3 regions of the Pseudarthrobacter sp. fls2-241-R2A-168 genome follow, and region 1 is predicted to be linked to each of the others. Evidence: riboswitches for the same ligand, from Rfam matches in the RefSeq annotation. Region 1 holds a riboswitch; each other region holds the start of a gene.

What was found. A riboswitch is a leader RNA that binds a small molecule or an ion and turns the genes downstream of it on or off. The one in region 1 is predicted to bind thiamine pyrophosphate.
Region 2: linked by a shared signal. The riboswitch ahead of thiC (phosphomethylpyrimidine synthase ThiC) and the one ahead of QRN11_RS08940 (bifunctional hydroxymethylpyrimidine kinase/phosphomethylpyrimidine kinase) in region 1 are both predicted to bind thiamine pyrophosphate.
Region 3: linked by a shared signal. The riboswitch ahead of QRN11_RS22030 (ECF transporter S component) and the one ahead of QRN11_RS08940 (bifunctional hydroxymethylpyrimidine kinase/phosphomethylpyrimidine kinase) in region 1 are both predicted to bind thiamine pyrophosphate.

The regions. Positions count from the first base shown of each region.
Region 1 covers NZ_JARVSG010000012.1:7,775-13,018, reverse strand. Annotated here, with positions in the region: gene QRN11_RS08945 (Rne/Rng family ribonuclease) at 1-2,697, shown strand, start outside; TPP riboswitch at 2,903-3,000, shown strand; gene QRN11_RS08940 (bifunctional hydroxymethylpyrimidine kinase/phosphomethylpyrimidine kinase) at 3,078-4,544, shown strand; gene rplU (50S ribosomal protein L21) at 4,808-5,116, shown strand; gene rpmA (50S ribosomal protein L27) at 5,176-5,244, shown strand, end outside.
Region 2 covers NZ_JARVSG010000028.1:17,546-22,789, reverse strand. Annotated here, with positions in the region: gene QRN11_RS15250 (alpha/beta fold hydrolase) at 1-238, shown strand, start outside; gene thiC (phosphomethylpyrimidine synthase ThiC) at 225-2,069, opposite strand; TPP riboswitch at 2,064-2,171, opposite strand; gene QRN11_RS15240 (amidohydrolase family protein) at 2,254-3,336, shown strand; gene QRN11_RS15235 (VOC family protein) at 3,440-4,315, shown strand; gene QRN11_RS15230 (hypothetical protein) at 4,468-4,908, shown strand; gene rpsP (30S ribosomal protein S16) at 5,104-5,244, shown strand, end outside.
Region 3 covers NZ_JARVSG010000059.1:5,701-10,944, reverse strand. Annotated here, with positions in the region: gene QRN11_RS22050 (iron-containing redox enzyme family protein) at 1-1,028, opposite strand, end outside; gene QRN11_RS22045 (DUF4383 domain-containing protein) at 1,086-1,598, opposite strand; gene QRN11_RS22040 (hypothetical protein) at 1,679-1,888, opposite strand; gene QRN11_RS22035 (heme-degrading domain-containing protein) at 1,934-2,476, opposite strand; TPP riboswitch at 2,550-2,690, shown strand; gene QRN11_RS22030 (ECF transporter S component) at 2,750-3,373, shown strand; gene QRN11_RS22025 (ABC transporter ATP-binding protein) at 3,373-4,926, shown strand; gene QRN11_RS22020 (energy-coupling factor transporter transmembrane component T family protein) at 4,923-5,244, shown strand, end outside.

The DNA of each region.
Region 1 (5,244 bases):
CTGAGCACCGTGGTGCGGCCGGCACCTGCCGCCGCCGCGGAAGCAGGCGAGGACGAAGCTGACGACAGCGATACCGATGATGCCAACGGCCGCCGCAGGCGCCGGGGGCGTGGGCGCCGCAACCGCGGCCGCCCGGGCGAGGGTGAAGACGCTGAGCTTGAAGGCAGCGAAGAGGCCGACGCCGATGCCTCCGACGACGCCGATGAGGAGGCTGCAGGGCAGGTGGAGGACGGGGTCACGTCCCGCCGTCGTCGTCGCCGCCGCCGCGGTGACCAGGACCTCGAGCTGACTGGCGGCGGGGAAGACGACCCGCCTAACACCGTCACCCGCGTCCGTGCGCCGCGCGCCGTCACCGAAGCGCCGGTCAGCAACCGGGTCACCAGTGTCAAGGGTTCCACCCGCCTGGAGGCGAAGAAGCAGCGCCGCCGCGAGTCCCGCGATACCGGCCGCCGCCGCACCGTCATCACCGAAGCAGAGTTCCTGGCCCGCCGCGAATCCGTGGACCGGCAGATGATCGTCCGCCAGCGCGACGACAGAATCCAGATCGCCGTCCTCGAAGACGGCGTCCTGGCCGAGCACTTTGTATCCAAGACACAGCAGGACTCCCTGATCGGCAACGTCTACCTGGGCAAGGTCCAGAATGTGCTGCCGTCCATGGAAGCTGCCTTCGTGGACATCGGACGCGGCCGTAACGCGGTCCTGTACGCCGGCGAGGTCAACTGGGAAGCCGTTAATCTCGAGGGCAAACAGCGCCGCATCGAAAACGCCCTGAAGTCAGGCGATACGGTCCTGGTCCAGGTGACCAAGGACCCCGTGGGCCACAAGGGCGCCCGCCTGACCAGCCAGATCTCGCTGCCAGGCCGCTACCTGGTGTACGTGCCCGGCGGTTCCATGACCGGCATCTCCCGCAAGCTGCCCGACGTCGAGCGCAACCGCCTCAAGCGGATCCTGAAGGACCGCCTTCCCGAGCACGCCGGCGTGATTGTGCGCACAGCTGCGGAGGGTGCGTCCGAGGAAGAGCTGACGCACGACATCAACCGGCTGCGCGCCCAGTGGGAGGGCATCGAGAGCCAGTCGAAGTCCACCAAGATCCTTGCCCCGGAGCTGCTCTACGGCGAACCGGACCTCACCATCAAGGTGGTCCGCGACGTCTTCAACGAAGATTTCTCCAAACTGATCGTCTCCGGCGAGGAAGCCTGGGACACCATCGAGGCCTACGTCACGTACGTGGCTCCGGACCTGGTGGGCCGCCTGGAGAAGTGGACCAAGGACCAGGACATCTTCGCCGCCTGGCGCATCGACGAGCAGATCCACAAGGCGCTGGAGCGTAAGGTCTTCCTGCCCTCCGGCGGTTCGCTGGTGATCGACCGCACCGAAGCCATGACCGTGGTGGACGTCAATACCGGCAAGTTCACCGGCAGCGGCGGAAACCTCGAAGAGACGGTGACCAAAAACAACCTCGAGGCCGCGGAGGAAGTGGTCCGCCAGCTCCGGCTGCGCGATATCGGCGGCATCATCGTCATCGACTTCATTGACATGGTCCTCGAATCCAACCGCGACCTCGTGTTGCGCCGCCTGGTGGAATGCCTGGGACGCGACCGCACCAAGCACCAGGTGGCCGAGGTCACCTCGCTGGGCCTGGTCCAGATGACGCGCAAGCGGATGGGCACCGGCCTGCTCGAAGTGTTCGGCGAACAGTGTGAAGCGTGCGCAGGCCGCGGCGTGGTCACCCACGACGACCCCGTGGAGCACCGCCGCGCCAACATCGTGGCCGCCGAGCACCACGTCCAGCGTGCTGACAGCCGCCCCGAAGCGCGCAATGAAGGCCACCGCCCTGACAGCCTGCGCCCGGACAACAACCAGCCCGGTGCCCGCCCCGACCGGAAGCGGCGCCGGGGCCGCGGCGGCCAGCAGCCCGAAGCAGCGCCTGCTGCTGCCGTGCAGATCCACACCGTGCACCCCGACCCCTCGGACGCTGAACGGCACGCCAAGGCAGAAGCCACCAGGCTGGCACTGGCCAACATCGCCGCCGCTGCGCACGCAGCGCACCTGCATGATGACGAGGTGGCGGCAGCCAAGCAGGCGGCTGGGGATCAGCCCGCTCCCGCACCGGCTGTTGAAAAGCGCGACGCCGATACCCGTCCGGCTGCCGTGCTGACCTTCGGCGGCGAGAAGGTGGTACTGCCGTTTGTGGAGCACGCGGAGGAACAGCAGCCCCGGCCGGCACTGACCCTGGACCGGCTCGCCGAAGCGTTCGCCCACCTTGGCCAGCCGGCCACGGAACCGGAAGCCCGGCCGGACACTGAAGCGCGGCAGGAGCAGGCTGAACCTGAGCAGGCGCACGAGCAGGCGCAGGAGCAGAACCCGCGGGCTGAACAGGCGGCGCCGGCGCAGCAGTCCCAGCCCGCTCCCCAGCGCGCTGAGGCACCGGAGAAGGACTACAGCGACCACACGCTCGAGCAGACGCGGCAGCGCCGGCCCCGGCGCCACCGCAGCGCCAGCCGCGCCCAGGGTGCTGCAAATGAAACCACCGTGGAGCAGCACGAGAACGTTGCTCCGGCCGGCACGGGCCACTCCCATGAGGCGAAGGCCCCCCAGCCGGCCGGCACCGGAAGCGCGGGTGCTGAAAAGCCGGCAGCCAAGGGGGCCGAAGCGCCCATCATCCTGGGCGTAGGGGTCCCGGCCTCGGAGCTCTAGGAGCAAACAGCGCTGACAATCAGCAGGCAATGCCCGGCCAGCCACACCCGTGGCCGGCCGGGCATTGCCATACCTTCTGCCGAACAGTTCAAGGCTCAGGAAGACAGTTCAAGGCTCAGGAAGACAGTTCAGGGCTCAGGAAGACAGTTCAGTCGGGTCGCAATGTGTCACCTTCTGCCTGCACCGGCCAAAAAAGCTAGGCTGGGGAACCGACACGGGGTGCCGCGCAGAGAGCCGGCTGAGATCCACACCCGTTGAACCTGTCCGGCTAGCACCGGCGAAGGGATGTCCTCTTGTCTGCGACTCTTGCAATACCCGCTGCCACCCCAACTTCCGTCTCCGCAGCCTTCTTCCCAGCACCCACGGCACCTTGCCGCCCTGTGCCACGAGTGCTGTCCATTGCCGGTTCTGATCCGTCCGGGGGAGCCGGCATCCAGGCCGACCTCAAAAGCATTGCGGCATTGGGCGGCTACGGAATGGCCGCCATCACGGCCCTTACCGCCCAGAACACCCATGGCGTCCGGTCCGTTCACGTTCCGCCGGCCGATTTCCTGGCTGCGCAGCTGGATGCCGTCAGCGACGACATCGGCATCGATGCCGTCAAGATCGGAATGCTCGGCAGTGCCGAGGTGATCGAAGCGGTGGGGGACTGGCTGCGCAAGGTCCGTCCCGCCGTCGTGGTCCTGGACCCGGTGATGGTGGCAACCAGCGGCGACCGGCTCCTGCAGGAGTCCGCCGAAGCCGCGCTGCGCGGACTCCTGCCGCTGGCCCACCTCATCACCCCCAACCTCATTGAACTCGCCATGCTGGTGGGCGGCGACGTGCAGGAGGACTGGGCGGGAGCCCTGGAACAGGGACGCGCCCTCTCCGCGGCTACCGGGGCCACCGTGCTGGTCAAGGGCGGCCACCTGGACGGCAGCGAGTGCCCGGATGCCCTGGTCAACACCGCGGGCCTGCTGTCCAGTGACATTGTGGTGCTGTCCGGGGAGCGGGTGGCAACCCGGAACAGCCACGGGACCGGCTGTTCGCTGTCCTCCGCGATGGCTACTGCCCAAGCGCGGCTGGGGGACTGGGAAGCGTCACTCCGTGAGGTCAAGCCGTGGCTGGCAGGCGCGCTGGAAGCGTCGGGAACGTTGGAGGTGGGAACCGGCAACGGCCCGGTGCACCATTTCCACCACCTGCCGCCGATTCCCTCTGAAGGCAGCTTCGCCGCCCGGCTCTGGAGTGAGGCCCAGCCGGACCTGGAGGATATCTACGCCCTGGACTTCATCCGCGGCCTGGTCTCCGGCAGCCTTGAGGAGCAGGAGTTCGCGTACTACCTTGCGCAGGACGCCATCTATCTCAACGGCTACTCCCGGGTGTTGGCACGGGCCAGCGCCTTGGCGCCCACCGAGGCAGAACAGCTCTTCTGGGCCGGGTCTGCCAGCCAGTGCCTGGAGGTCGAGTCGGAACTTCACCGCTCCTGGCTGAGCACCCGCGCCGTCCGGCCGGAACTTGGCCCGGTAACGAAGTCTTACGTTGACCACCTGACCGCGGCTTCGGCGTCGGGCAGTTATGCAGTGCTGGCCGCAGCGGTCCTGCCCTGCTTCTGGCTGTACGCAGAGGTTGGTGCATCCCTGCACGCCCAGTTCCTCGCCGCCGGCGAACCTGCCGGGCACCCATACGCTGCCTGGCTGCGCACCTACGCTGATGAGGGCTTCGCCGCCGCCACCCGCCAGGCCATTGCCATTGTGGATGAGGCGGCACGCAACGCCTCGGCCGCGGACAGGGACGCGATGATCACGGCGTTCAAGCAGTCCTGCCGGCTGGAAGTGGACTTCTTTGACGCGCCGCGCCTGCACGCCTGAACAACCGCCGGCGTGCGGGCCGGTACTATGGTGGGGCAGGGTGCGGACGCCGGACCTGGACTGTGGTACCTATCACAGCAACCCGCCGGGAACCAGCCTCATTTGCGGCCGAAGACAAAATTAGCGTAATCTAGATCTTCGGTGCTTACGCCAACACTTGGGTTACGACCCCACGGCGTTGAGGCACAGCGAGAAACCAGGCTTTTGATAGTCGGTTCCGCACGCAAATTTAGTTATAAACGTCGAGAGAAGTGAGTTCCCAAGTGGTGTACGCGATTGTCCGCGCAGGCGGCCGCCAAGAGAAGGTTTCCGTTGGAGACTTCGTTACCCTGAACCGCGTCGCCGGTGGGGCTGGCAGCACCATTCAGCTGCCCGCGCTGCTCCTGGTTGATGGTGACAAGATCACCACTGCCGCTGCTGACCTGGCCAAGGTAACTGTTACAGCTGAGATCCTGAACGACCTCCGTGGTCCGAAGATTGTGATCCAGAAGTTCAAGAACAAGACCGGTTACAAGAAGCGCCAGGGTCACCGCCAGGAACTGACCAAGGTCAAGATCACTGGTATCCAGTAACCTTCGTTACTGTTCAGGTTTTTCAGCAGATCCCCAGAATTTAGAGGCAGGCATTTCAAATGGCACATAAAAAGGGCGCGAGCTCCACTCGCAACGGTCGTGATTCCAACGCTCAGTACCTCGGCGTA
Region 2 (5,244 bases), on a different contig from region 1:
GCTGCAGGCCCCGGCCTGGGAAGCGCCGCTGCACATCGTCCCCGGCGTGCCCACCCTTGTCCTCACTGGGGGATGGGAACCGCTCTACGAGGAAATTGCCGGGTACCTGCGGGAGACCGGCGCCCTGCACCGCACTGCGGCGGGAGGGCACCGGCCCCACGACTCCGTGGAGGGGGACCGCATCCTACGGTCCTTTATCCGGGATGTGAGCAGGATCCAGTCACCTAGGGCGTCCTGACGCCCTGGCTTCCGGCGGGAACGCTCAGTTCCGGAAGGTAAACCTTGCCGCCGGCCGCCAGGAACTCCTCGCTCTTTCCGCGCATCCCTGCCGCGGCATCAGCCAGTGCCGCCTGCGCCGCCGCGGAACCGTACTCGTCCCGGATGTCCTGGCTGATCCGCATGGAGCAGAACTTGGGTCCGCACATGGAGCAGAAGTGCGCCGTCTTGGCCGGCTCGGCCGGCAGCGTCTCGTCATGGAACGCCTCGGCCGTCACCGGGTCGAGGGACAGCGCGAACTGGTCGCGCCAGCGGAACTCGAACCGTGCCTTGGACAGGGCGTCGTCGCGTTCGTGTGCGCCGGGGTGGCCCTTGGCGAGGTCCGCAGCGTGGGCAGCGATCTTGTAGGTGATCACCCCGGTTTTAACATCATCCTTGTTGGGCAGGCCCAGGTGTTCCTTCGGCGTGACGTAGCACAGCATGGCGGTGCCGTAGCGGGCGATCTCGGTGGCGCCGATGGCTGAGGTGATGTGGTCGTAGCCAGGCGCCACGTCGGTGACCAGCGGCCCCAGCGTGTAGAACGGGGCACCCTTGCACAGCTCCTGCTGGCGCTCCACGTTTTCGCGCACCAGGTGGAACGGAATGTGGCCGGGGCCTTCCACCATCACCTGCACGTCGTATTCCCATGCCCGCTGCGTGAGCTCAGCCAGCGTGTCCAGTTCGGCGAACTGCGCCGCATCGTTGGCGTCCGCCGTGGCCCCGGGCCGCAGTCCGTCACCCAAGGAGAAGGCGACGTCGTACCGGGCGAAGATTTCGCAGAGTTCGTCAAAGTGTGTGTAGAGGAAGTTCTCCTGGTGATGCGCCAGGCACCAGCCGGCCATGATCGAACCGCCGCGGGACACGATGCCCGTTACGCGGTTGGCCGTCAGGGGCACGTACCGGAGCAGAACCCCGGCGTGGATGGTCATGTAGTCCACACCCTGCTCGCATTGTTCGATCACGGTGTCGCGGAAAATTTCCCAGGTCAGGGCATTGGCTTCGCCGTTGACCTTCTCGAGTGCCTGGTAGATGGGAACGGTTCCGATCGGCACGGGGGAGTTGCGGATGATCCATTCCCTGGTGGTGTGGATGTCGTCGCCGGTGGACAGGTCCATCACGGTGTCCGCGCCCCACTGGGTGGCCCACTGCAGTTTGTCCACTTCCTCGGCGATGGAACTGGTGACGGCCGAGTTGCCGATGTTCGCGTTGATCTTCACCAGGAATGCCTTGCCGATGATCATCGGCTCGGATTCGGGGTGGTTGATGTTGTTGGGAATGATGGCCCGGCCGGCAGCAATTTCACTTCGGACCAGCTCGACGTCGCAGTTCTCCCGCAGGGCCACAAACCGCATCTCCGGGGTGACCACGCCCTGCCGGGCGTAGTGCATCTGGGTTACGGTCCTGCCGTCGACGGCGCGGCGGGGCACCGGCCGCGCGCCCTTCCACTCGGCGCTGGCCGCACCGCGGCGGACAGCCGAGCGTCCGTCGTCGAGCAGGTTCCGCCCGCGGCCGCCGTAAGCTTCCGTGTCCGCACGCGCTGCTATCCACTCAGCCCGGAATGGCGTGAGGCCGCGGACGGGATCACTGCCGGGCCCGGCGGTCCGGTAGACGCGGAACGGCCCGTTGGGCTGGCCGTTCGGTGAATCCGCCAGCTCGATTTCCGTGACCGGCACCCGTATCCCGGCCGCCGCGTCTTCGACAAACGCCAGGGAATGGGACTTCAGCGACTGCGTGACGGGTGGCTGGTCCTGGCCTTCGGACAGGCCGCCGGACTGAATTTGGGCAGGGTTGAGCTGTGCATTTGGTGTACTCAAGGAATACTCACTTCCTTCGCCGGCATTACCCGGACAGGTTCAACGGTCGCAGGCTGCGTCAGCCCGATCTCAGCCCCTGCAAGGGCACCCGTGTGGTCACCAAGAAGCTACCACAGCTGTTTCGGAAGGGCCGTGTCACATCCGGTGGTGCTAGCCTGTCCGGGCGGGAAAGCGAGGCAGATCCATGGCAGAGATCATCCAGTTCAACGGCGCCGTCCTGACCGGGCCGGACACCGAGGCACGCGGGCTGTGGTCCGTGGACGGCAGGCTGACCTTCCGGCGGCCGGCGGCGGAACCGGACAGGATCCTTGATGGCTGGGTGCTGCCGGGATTCGTTGACGCCCACTGCCATATCGGCCTGGGAACCGGTGGCGCCGTTGACGAAGCGACGGCGGGAGAGCAGGCAAGGACCGACCTGAATGCGGGCACGCTGCTGGTCAGGGACGCAGGTTCCCCCGCAGACACCCGCTTCCTCCAGGGCAGCCGCAACGGGCCGCTGCTGATCCGCGCCGGCAGGCATGTCGCCCGGACCCGCAGGTACCTCCGCGGCTTCGCCGAGGAAGTCGAGCCCGACGGCCTGGTGGAAGCCGTCCGGAAGCAGGCCCGCGACGGCGACGGCTGGGTCAAGCTCGTAGGGGACTGGATCGACCGCGGCGCCGGCGACCTGGCGCCGTCGTTCCCTGCCGCCGTCGTCAAGGACGCCGTCCAGGCCGTGCACGACGAAGGTGCCAGGATCACCGCGCACTGCTTCGCCGAAGAAACACTGGACCAGATGCTGGACGCGGACATTGACTGCATCGAACACGCCACCGGACTGTTGCCGCGGCACCTTCCGCGGTTCGTGGAGCAGGGTGTTGCCATGGTGCCCACCCTCATCAACATCGCCACTTTCCCTGACATAGCCGCGCAGGCGGAGCCCAAGTTCCCGCGGTATGCGGCCCATATGCGTGCCCTGTGGGAACGGCGGGCGGAGCGGGTGCTGGAGGCCTTCGACGCCGGAGTGAAGATCTACGCCGGAACGGATGCCGGCAGCGTCATCCGCCACGGTCGGATCGGTGATGAAATCCTGGCCCTCCACCATGCAGGCCTGCCTGTGGCCGCCGCCCTTGACGCCGCCTGCTGGGGCGCCCGGAAGTGGCTGGGTGTTGACGCGCTCGAGGAAGGTGCCCGGGCCGACGTCGTACTCTGCCGGGAGGATCCGCGGCAGGTTCCGGAAACGGTGCAGGAGTTGGCCCATGTGGTGCTGGGCGGGCGCGTCGTCCGCTGAGACACGGATAACCTGAAAACTGCTTGGAATAAATTGAAGCTTCAAGTAATTTTAATAGTGACAGGCCCACCAACCCGACGGGCCCCAGCACCGGGAGTTTTCAATGACTGCAGAAGCCGCCACCCAGGATCTTCTTCCTGCCGACCTCACTATGGGCACCGTGATGCTCAAGGTGGGCGACATGAAGGTCATGACCGACTACTACCAGCGTGCACTGGGGCTTGAAGTTGTGGCCGAGCAGGACGGCGGGCTGTACCTTGGCCGGCTCCAGAAGCCGCTGGTCCACCTTGCCCCCGCTCCGGGATTGAACCTCCCCGGCAGGGGGGAAGCCGGCCTTTTCCACACGGCCCTGCTGTTTGAGAACCAGGCCGACCTCGCAGCCACCATCGCCACTGCCGCCCGGTTCGAGCCGCGCTCCTTCGCCGGCAGTGCTGACCACCTCGTCAGCGAGGCCTTCTACTTCACCGATCCCGAAGGCAACGGCATTGAGCTCTACTGGGACCGCCCGCGGAGCAACTGGTCCTGGAACGGTACTGACGTGGTGATGGACAGCCTCGCCCTGCCGCCACAGCGCTACCTGGAGCAGCACCTCACCGAAGAATCCCTGCAGCGCCAGCGCGGAACAGTGGCCGGAGTCGGCCACGTCCACCTCCAGGTTGGCGACGTCCAGTCGGCCCGGGACTTCTACGTGGGCACCCTTGGCTTTGAAAAGACCGCCGGCTGGCACGGACAGGCACTCTTTGTCTCCGCCGGCGGGTACCACCACCACATGGCGATGAACGTCTGGAACAGCCGCGGGGCGGGGCCCCGCAAGGACACTCTTGGCCTGGGTGAAGTGCTCATCGAAGTTCCCTCGGGGGACGACGTCGGGGCGCTCGCTGACCGGCTGAAGGTCGCCGGGGTGCCCGCGCACCACACCGGTGCGGAACTGCGGTTCGAGGATCCCTGGCGCAACAACATCCGGGTCGCAGTCCGCTGAGCCCGCCTGCGAACCCCGTTGGGATGCCGCCTGCCGGAACGGGTGCGGGCGGCGGGGGCCGGGGCGGTGTACTAGGCTGATGCCGAACGGCCGGCGCGGCAGGTGCCGCTTGCTTGAGCGGCCGCACCGTCGACGGAACGAGGGCACTTCCCATGGGCTTCACCGAGATCTTTGTTGCCGACCACGCAGGCGCGCTGAAGCGCGCCGGAGTGCTGGACCAGGGCAGCGGCCAGCCGGCCGCGCACGCTGTGCGCATCCCCGAAATCAGCGACTTCGAAATTGAGCAGCTTGGTGATCTCGCCGGCACCGCCGTGCATGCCGGCGGCGCCGACTACGAGCTGACCATGGTGGACATAGCCAGCGACTCGCTCCTTGCTGTACCCCCGGCCATGGTCCGTGCCCTCGCCGACCTTCTGACCTATGAGATCGAAGGGGAAGGCAACGTCCTGGATGACGTCGCCGAACAGTGGGCTGCCCAGGAGGACATGCCGTTCGATTCCGCCCAGGCCCGGACCTACGTCCGGCGACTGGCGGAACTCGCCGGCGGAATCGACGACTCCGAACGCAGCGGACTGTACGTCTGGACCTCCTGAGCACCATGCCCGCAGGCGCGGGCAGGGTGTCAAGTCGAAATCCGGGCGCTCATCTGGCACAATAAACAGGTACTCGATCTGCGTGGCCCCTCTCTCCGCGTCCGGATCCTGTCCTTCGAGCCCGCAAGTATGGCCCGCCCCACGGGTGCAGAACGCCGGGTTCACCCCCTTTCTGAAACAGGAGTGACCACAAAAGTGGCCGTAAAGATTCGCCTTAAGCGCTTTGGCAAAATGCGCGCACCGTACTACCGCATCGTCGTCGCAGACTCACGCACCAAGCGTGACGGCCGCGCCATCGAGGAAATCGGCAAGTACCACCCCACCGAAGAGCCCTCA
Region 3 (5,244 bases), on a different contig from region 1:
AGCGAGCTCACTCCATTTTCCCAGCTGGCCAGGAGATGCGTGGAAATCCTGCCGTCGATGGCCATGGCCGCCGTAGCCCCGAACAGGACGTCCGCGAGCAGCCCGGGCTCAGCTTCCACCAGGCCGCCTGCGAGGTCGCGCCCGGCGATCTGCTCATGGACGGCGTCGGCTTCCACATGCTCATCGAAGTAGCGGGTCACGTCAGCGTCGAAGCCGTGCCGCCTGAAGCCGTTGCCGTACAGCCGGTTCGGTTGGGAGGAGGTCATTTCATAGAGGGCCAGGTGCCCGGTGATGGCCCCGCGCAGCCGGCGGTTCAACCCGAAGAGAGACATCATGTTGACCGCCGCGAGGGAGACGGCGGGAACGGCGTCGACGTAGGCGCCGTACTGGTCATCCATGGCCAACCCCCGCATGGTGCGGGCGAACAGCGCGCTGTGCATCCGTTCGGGGCGTCCGCCGCCGTACTCGTCGGCCTGGATTTCCACGAGGGCAGCCTTGGGCCTGCCGGTGAGGCGGGGGATGGCCCAGGTGTGCGGGTCGGCTTCCTTGAGCTGGTAGATGGACTTGTGGATCAGGAACTCCTGGAGCTGGTCCAGCGTCGCCTTTTTGGCCACGAAGCGGGAGACACTGGGGCCGGTGTCGCTGGCAGCGAGGCCAAACAGGATGTCCGCCACGGCGTCGCTGGTGAGCTCCGCGGCGGGCGGCACGTTGATCTCTCCGGCGGCGGAGGCGGCGGCAGCCCGGAGCGCCGCTTCGAACGGGCGCTCCATCAAGCGGCGCAGATGGATCAGCCCGGGTTCCCACTCCCACTCGTCACTGACCCCTTCCAGCCCCGAATAGTGCAGCTCGTAAAGGCAGAAGAGGGCCAGTTGGACGTCGTCGTCGCCAATGATGTCTTTGGAGGCCTTGGGCCTGGCCAGCAGGCGCAGGTCCTCCACGGCGGCGGCACCCTCGTCACTGCCGGGCGTGCAGGTGAGGGCACGAAAGAGGGTGCTGGTGATCGGACCTCGAGGTTCCGGGATCTTCATGGTGCTCCTTTGGGCGTGCGGCGCTGCTGCGTCGTCGACAGCGGGTTTCGGTGGGCGTTAGGTCTGGTTGTGCTCGTCCGGGTTCCGGGCCGGGCGGTCCATGCCCTGGCTGCCGGGAAAGGACTTATCGCCGGGAACGGTCTTTGGCGACAGCAGGACGGCAAGGGCGATCATGGCCAGGCCCAAGGCCAGGTGCAGCCAGTTGTCCGCATTGTTTTCGGGAAGGAAGTTTGCCGGCAGGTCATCGCCCATCAGCAGGCCGTACAGCCAGAGGAAGAGGTAGGCGACGCCCCCGTAAATGAGGAAGTTCCGTCCCTGCCGGTGCGTTCTGGCCATCACCAGCCCCGCAATAGCTGTCGCTAAATGGACGGCATTGTGCAGCACCGACACTCGGAAAACGCCGAACAGCTCTGCTTTAGAGCCGGGTCCGGCGAAGCCCAAGGAATCGAAATTATCGGTAATGCCAGGAATGAATCCCAACATCCCCAGCAGCAGGAAGACGATGCTCGTGGCAAGGGTGGCCTTCTGCAGGCCCGTCCTCGCGTCGGTGCCGCGGGTGCTGACCGCCATATGCTGTACTCCTCAAAAGCCGGGAACAACATAGTAAGCATGATTACTAATAAATGCTAAGCACGCTTCCTACCCGGAGTTCACTCCTCCGGGTTGTTCCAGGCGTAGGGGTTGGCGTGGTGCCCGCCGTGGCGGCCCTGCTCATACCCCTGTTGCCAGGCCTTCCCGACGGCGGCCACAAGTTCTGCGAGCAGGGGATAGTAGGGATGGTCCGGGCCAATGTAGATCATCTCGTCCTCGGCTTTGTCCACCGCCGCCCGCACCTGGTTCTCCCCCAACGGACTGCTCACGATGCCCCTCCCCGTCGCCGGAACTTTGCAGCTTCGAACGCTGCGTCAGTGAGCACCCATCGAACCAAGGACTTCGCGCAGGGCCTGCACCACCAGGTTGTGGTCCTGCACCTGGGGCAGCCCCGAAACGGTCACGGTTGCCACGGCGCCCACATCTGCGACGTAGACCGGAAAGGAGCCCCCGTGGGCCGCATACCGGCTTTGGTCGAACCAGGCGTGGTCCTCGATCCTGCCGCCGCCGAGCCGTCCGCGCAGCCCCACCAGCAGGGACGGCACCTCATACCGTGCGGCGGTGCGCTTTTTGGTCCGGATCCAGAACTCGTTGTCCGGAGTGGCGCCCGGCAGGGCCACATGGAAGAGGACCTGGTCGCCCTTGGTGATGTCGATGGCGATGGGGAGCTGGTCCTCCTTGCCCAGTTCCACCAGCAGGAGCCCCAGGTTCAGGGCGTCGTCCATCGAAAACCGGGGGAACTGGAGCTCGCGGATTTCGCCCTCTATCCGCGCGATGAGGGCCTGCAGGGAGCCCTCAGGCTGGGTGTCATCGGAATCGGGATCGAACTCAGTCATATCCGGCGCATTGGCAGTCATGGCCCACAATCTACCCCTCCTCCGGTGTAAACTGGACCACGCCCAGCAGGGCTATTTATCTACCCACAGAATCAATTAACGACAGGGGAGCGCCGCCGTCGGGCATCACTGGCCATGCCAGGATCCGCAGGTGGGCGCTGAGAGTGCGGACAGCCGCAGACCCTCGAACCTGATCCGGTTAGTACCGGCGCAAGGGAGTCGAGTTCTCGAAGTCCGGCAACGGCAGTCAGTGCCTTTGCCGCACTTTCCCCTCCTGTTCCTCAGGAGGATCACATGGCAACAACAGCAGTAAAGAAGACCACCAGTAGGTCCTGGCGCGTCGTGGACATTGTGGTGGCGGCCCTGATCGCCGTCGCCGGCGGCGTCATCTTCTGGGCCTGGTCCCAGGGGGCTGCCGCAGTCTCGGCCCCCATGAACGCCGTCTATCCGCCCCTGACCGGCCTGATCGCCGGCGGCTGGATGATTCCGGCCGTGCTGGGCATGCTCATCATCCGCAAGCCGGGCGCCGCGCTGTTCTGCGAAACCGTGGCCGCCACCGGCGAGCTGCTGATGGGGTCGCAGTACGGTGCCTCCGTGCTGTTCTCCGGCTTTGTCCAGGGCTTGGGCGCAGAGATCATCTTCGCCATCTTCGTGTACAGGAAGTTCAACCTGCCGGTGTCGCTGCTGGCCGGTGCCGGGGCGGGCCTGTTCTGCGGCCTTAACGACTCTTTCGCCCCGTGGGGCTGGAACATCGCGTACTCGGGCGGGGACAAGCTGGCGTACATCATCTTCACGGCAGTCTCGGGTGCCATCATTGCCGGGGCACTGTCCTGGATCGCCACCCGCGGGCTGGCGAAGACCGGAGTCCTGGGCTCGTTTGCCTCGCGGAAGGCAGCAACGGAGCCAGTCTTCTCCTGATGACCGCTCCATCCCATTCCGGGGCGCCGGCTGCGGTGCGTCCGGCAGCCATCAGCGCCCGCGGTTGGGGCTGGCGGCATGCCGGACGGGCCAAACCCGCGGTCCGTGCCCTTGATCTGGACATCCAGCCGGGGGAGCGTGTGCTGCTCCTCGGCCCTTCCGGGGCGGGCAAGTCCACCCTCCTCCATGCCCTGGCGGGGGTCCTGGGCGATGTTAACGACGACGGCGACGCCGGCGAATCCGACGAGTCCGGTTCGCTGCTGGTTGACAGTGCCTCCCCGCGGGAGCAGCGAGGCCGCGCCGGCCTGATGCAGCAGGATCCGGAGACGCAGGTGGTCCTGTCCCGGGTGGGTGACGACGTCGCCTTCGGCGCAGAGAACCTTGCGGTGCCCCGCGATGAAATCTGGACGCGCGTGCACGAGGCGCTCGACGACGTCGGCCTGTCCCACCTGCCGCTGGACCACCCGACGTCGGCCCTGTCCGGCGGGCAGAAGCAGCGGCTGGCGCTCGCCGGCATCCTTGCCATGCGGCCCGGGCTGATCCTCCTCGACGAGCCGACAGCCAACCTGGACCCTGCCGGGGTGCTGGAGGTCCGCGATGCCGTGGCGCGCTGCCTGGACAAAACCGGGGCAACCCTGGTGGTGGTGGAGCACCGGGTGTCCGTGTGGAAGGACCTGGTGGACCGGATCGTGGTGCTGCAGCCGGGTTCGTCCACGGAGTCCGCAGTGCTTTTGGACGGTCCGCCGGACCAGGTGCTCAGCGAGGCCAGGAGCATGCTCATTGCGGCCGGTGTCTGGGTGCCGGGCTACGTTCCGGAAACCAGGCAGCGCGCGGAGGGCCCGGTGCCCGGGACCGGCGACCTTCTCCTCGCCGCCGAGGAACTGGCGGTTTCGCGGGCACGGGCCCGCCGCAAGGGGTTCCGGAAGCTGCCGCCGGTGCCCGTGCAGCAGGGCATCTCCGCCCAGGTCCGCGCCGGGCAGGCGCTGGCCATCACCGGGCCCAACGGCGCGGGAAAGTCGACGTTCGCACTGACCCTTGCCGGGCTGTTGGAGCCAGTTGCCGGCAAGGTCTCGGCCACCCTGGCGCTCAGCCGGGGTGCGGGAATTGATCCTTACCGGTGGAAGGCGGAGCAGCTGATCGAGCGCGTGGGGACCGTTTTCCAGGAGCCTGAGCACCAGTTCGTCACAGGGAAAGTGCTGGACGAACTTCTGTTTGGTCCGCGGCATCTTGGCCACGGGGCGGAGCGGGTGGACGAGCTGCTGGAGCGGTTGCGGCTGACGGAGCTCGTTGACGCCAACCCCTATACGCTGTCCGGCGGGGAAAAGCGGCGGCTTTCCGTGGCAACGGTCCTGGCCGCGCATCCCCAGGTCCTGGTCCTGGACGAACCCACGTTCGGCCAGGATGCCAACACCTGGGCCGAGCTGGCCTCGTTCCTGTCCGAACTCCTCGACGCCGGCACCGCGGTGGTCTCGGTGACCCATGATGCCGAGTTCACGGCGGCCCTGGGCGGGACTGAACTGCGCATGGCCGCAGCGCCGGCGGTGGCATCATGAGGCAGGAACTGAACCTGCAGGCAAACCATGCTCTGCTGGCCCGCGCCAACCCGCTAAGCAAGTTCGCTGCTGTGTTTCTGGTGACCGCGGTCCTGGCGCTCTCCATCGACTGGGTATCCGCCTCGGTGGCGCTCGTCTTTGAGCTCCTGTTGTTTCCACTGGCCGGCCTCACCCTCGCGCTGTTGTGGCAGCGGGGCTGGCCGCTGATCATCGCCGCAGCCGTGGGCGGCTGGAGCACCTCCATCCTGGCGCCGGACAGCGGAAAGACGCTGATCGACGTCGGCCTCTGGACCATGAGTGAAGGATCGCTGGAACTCG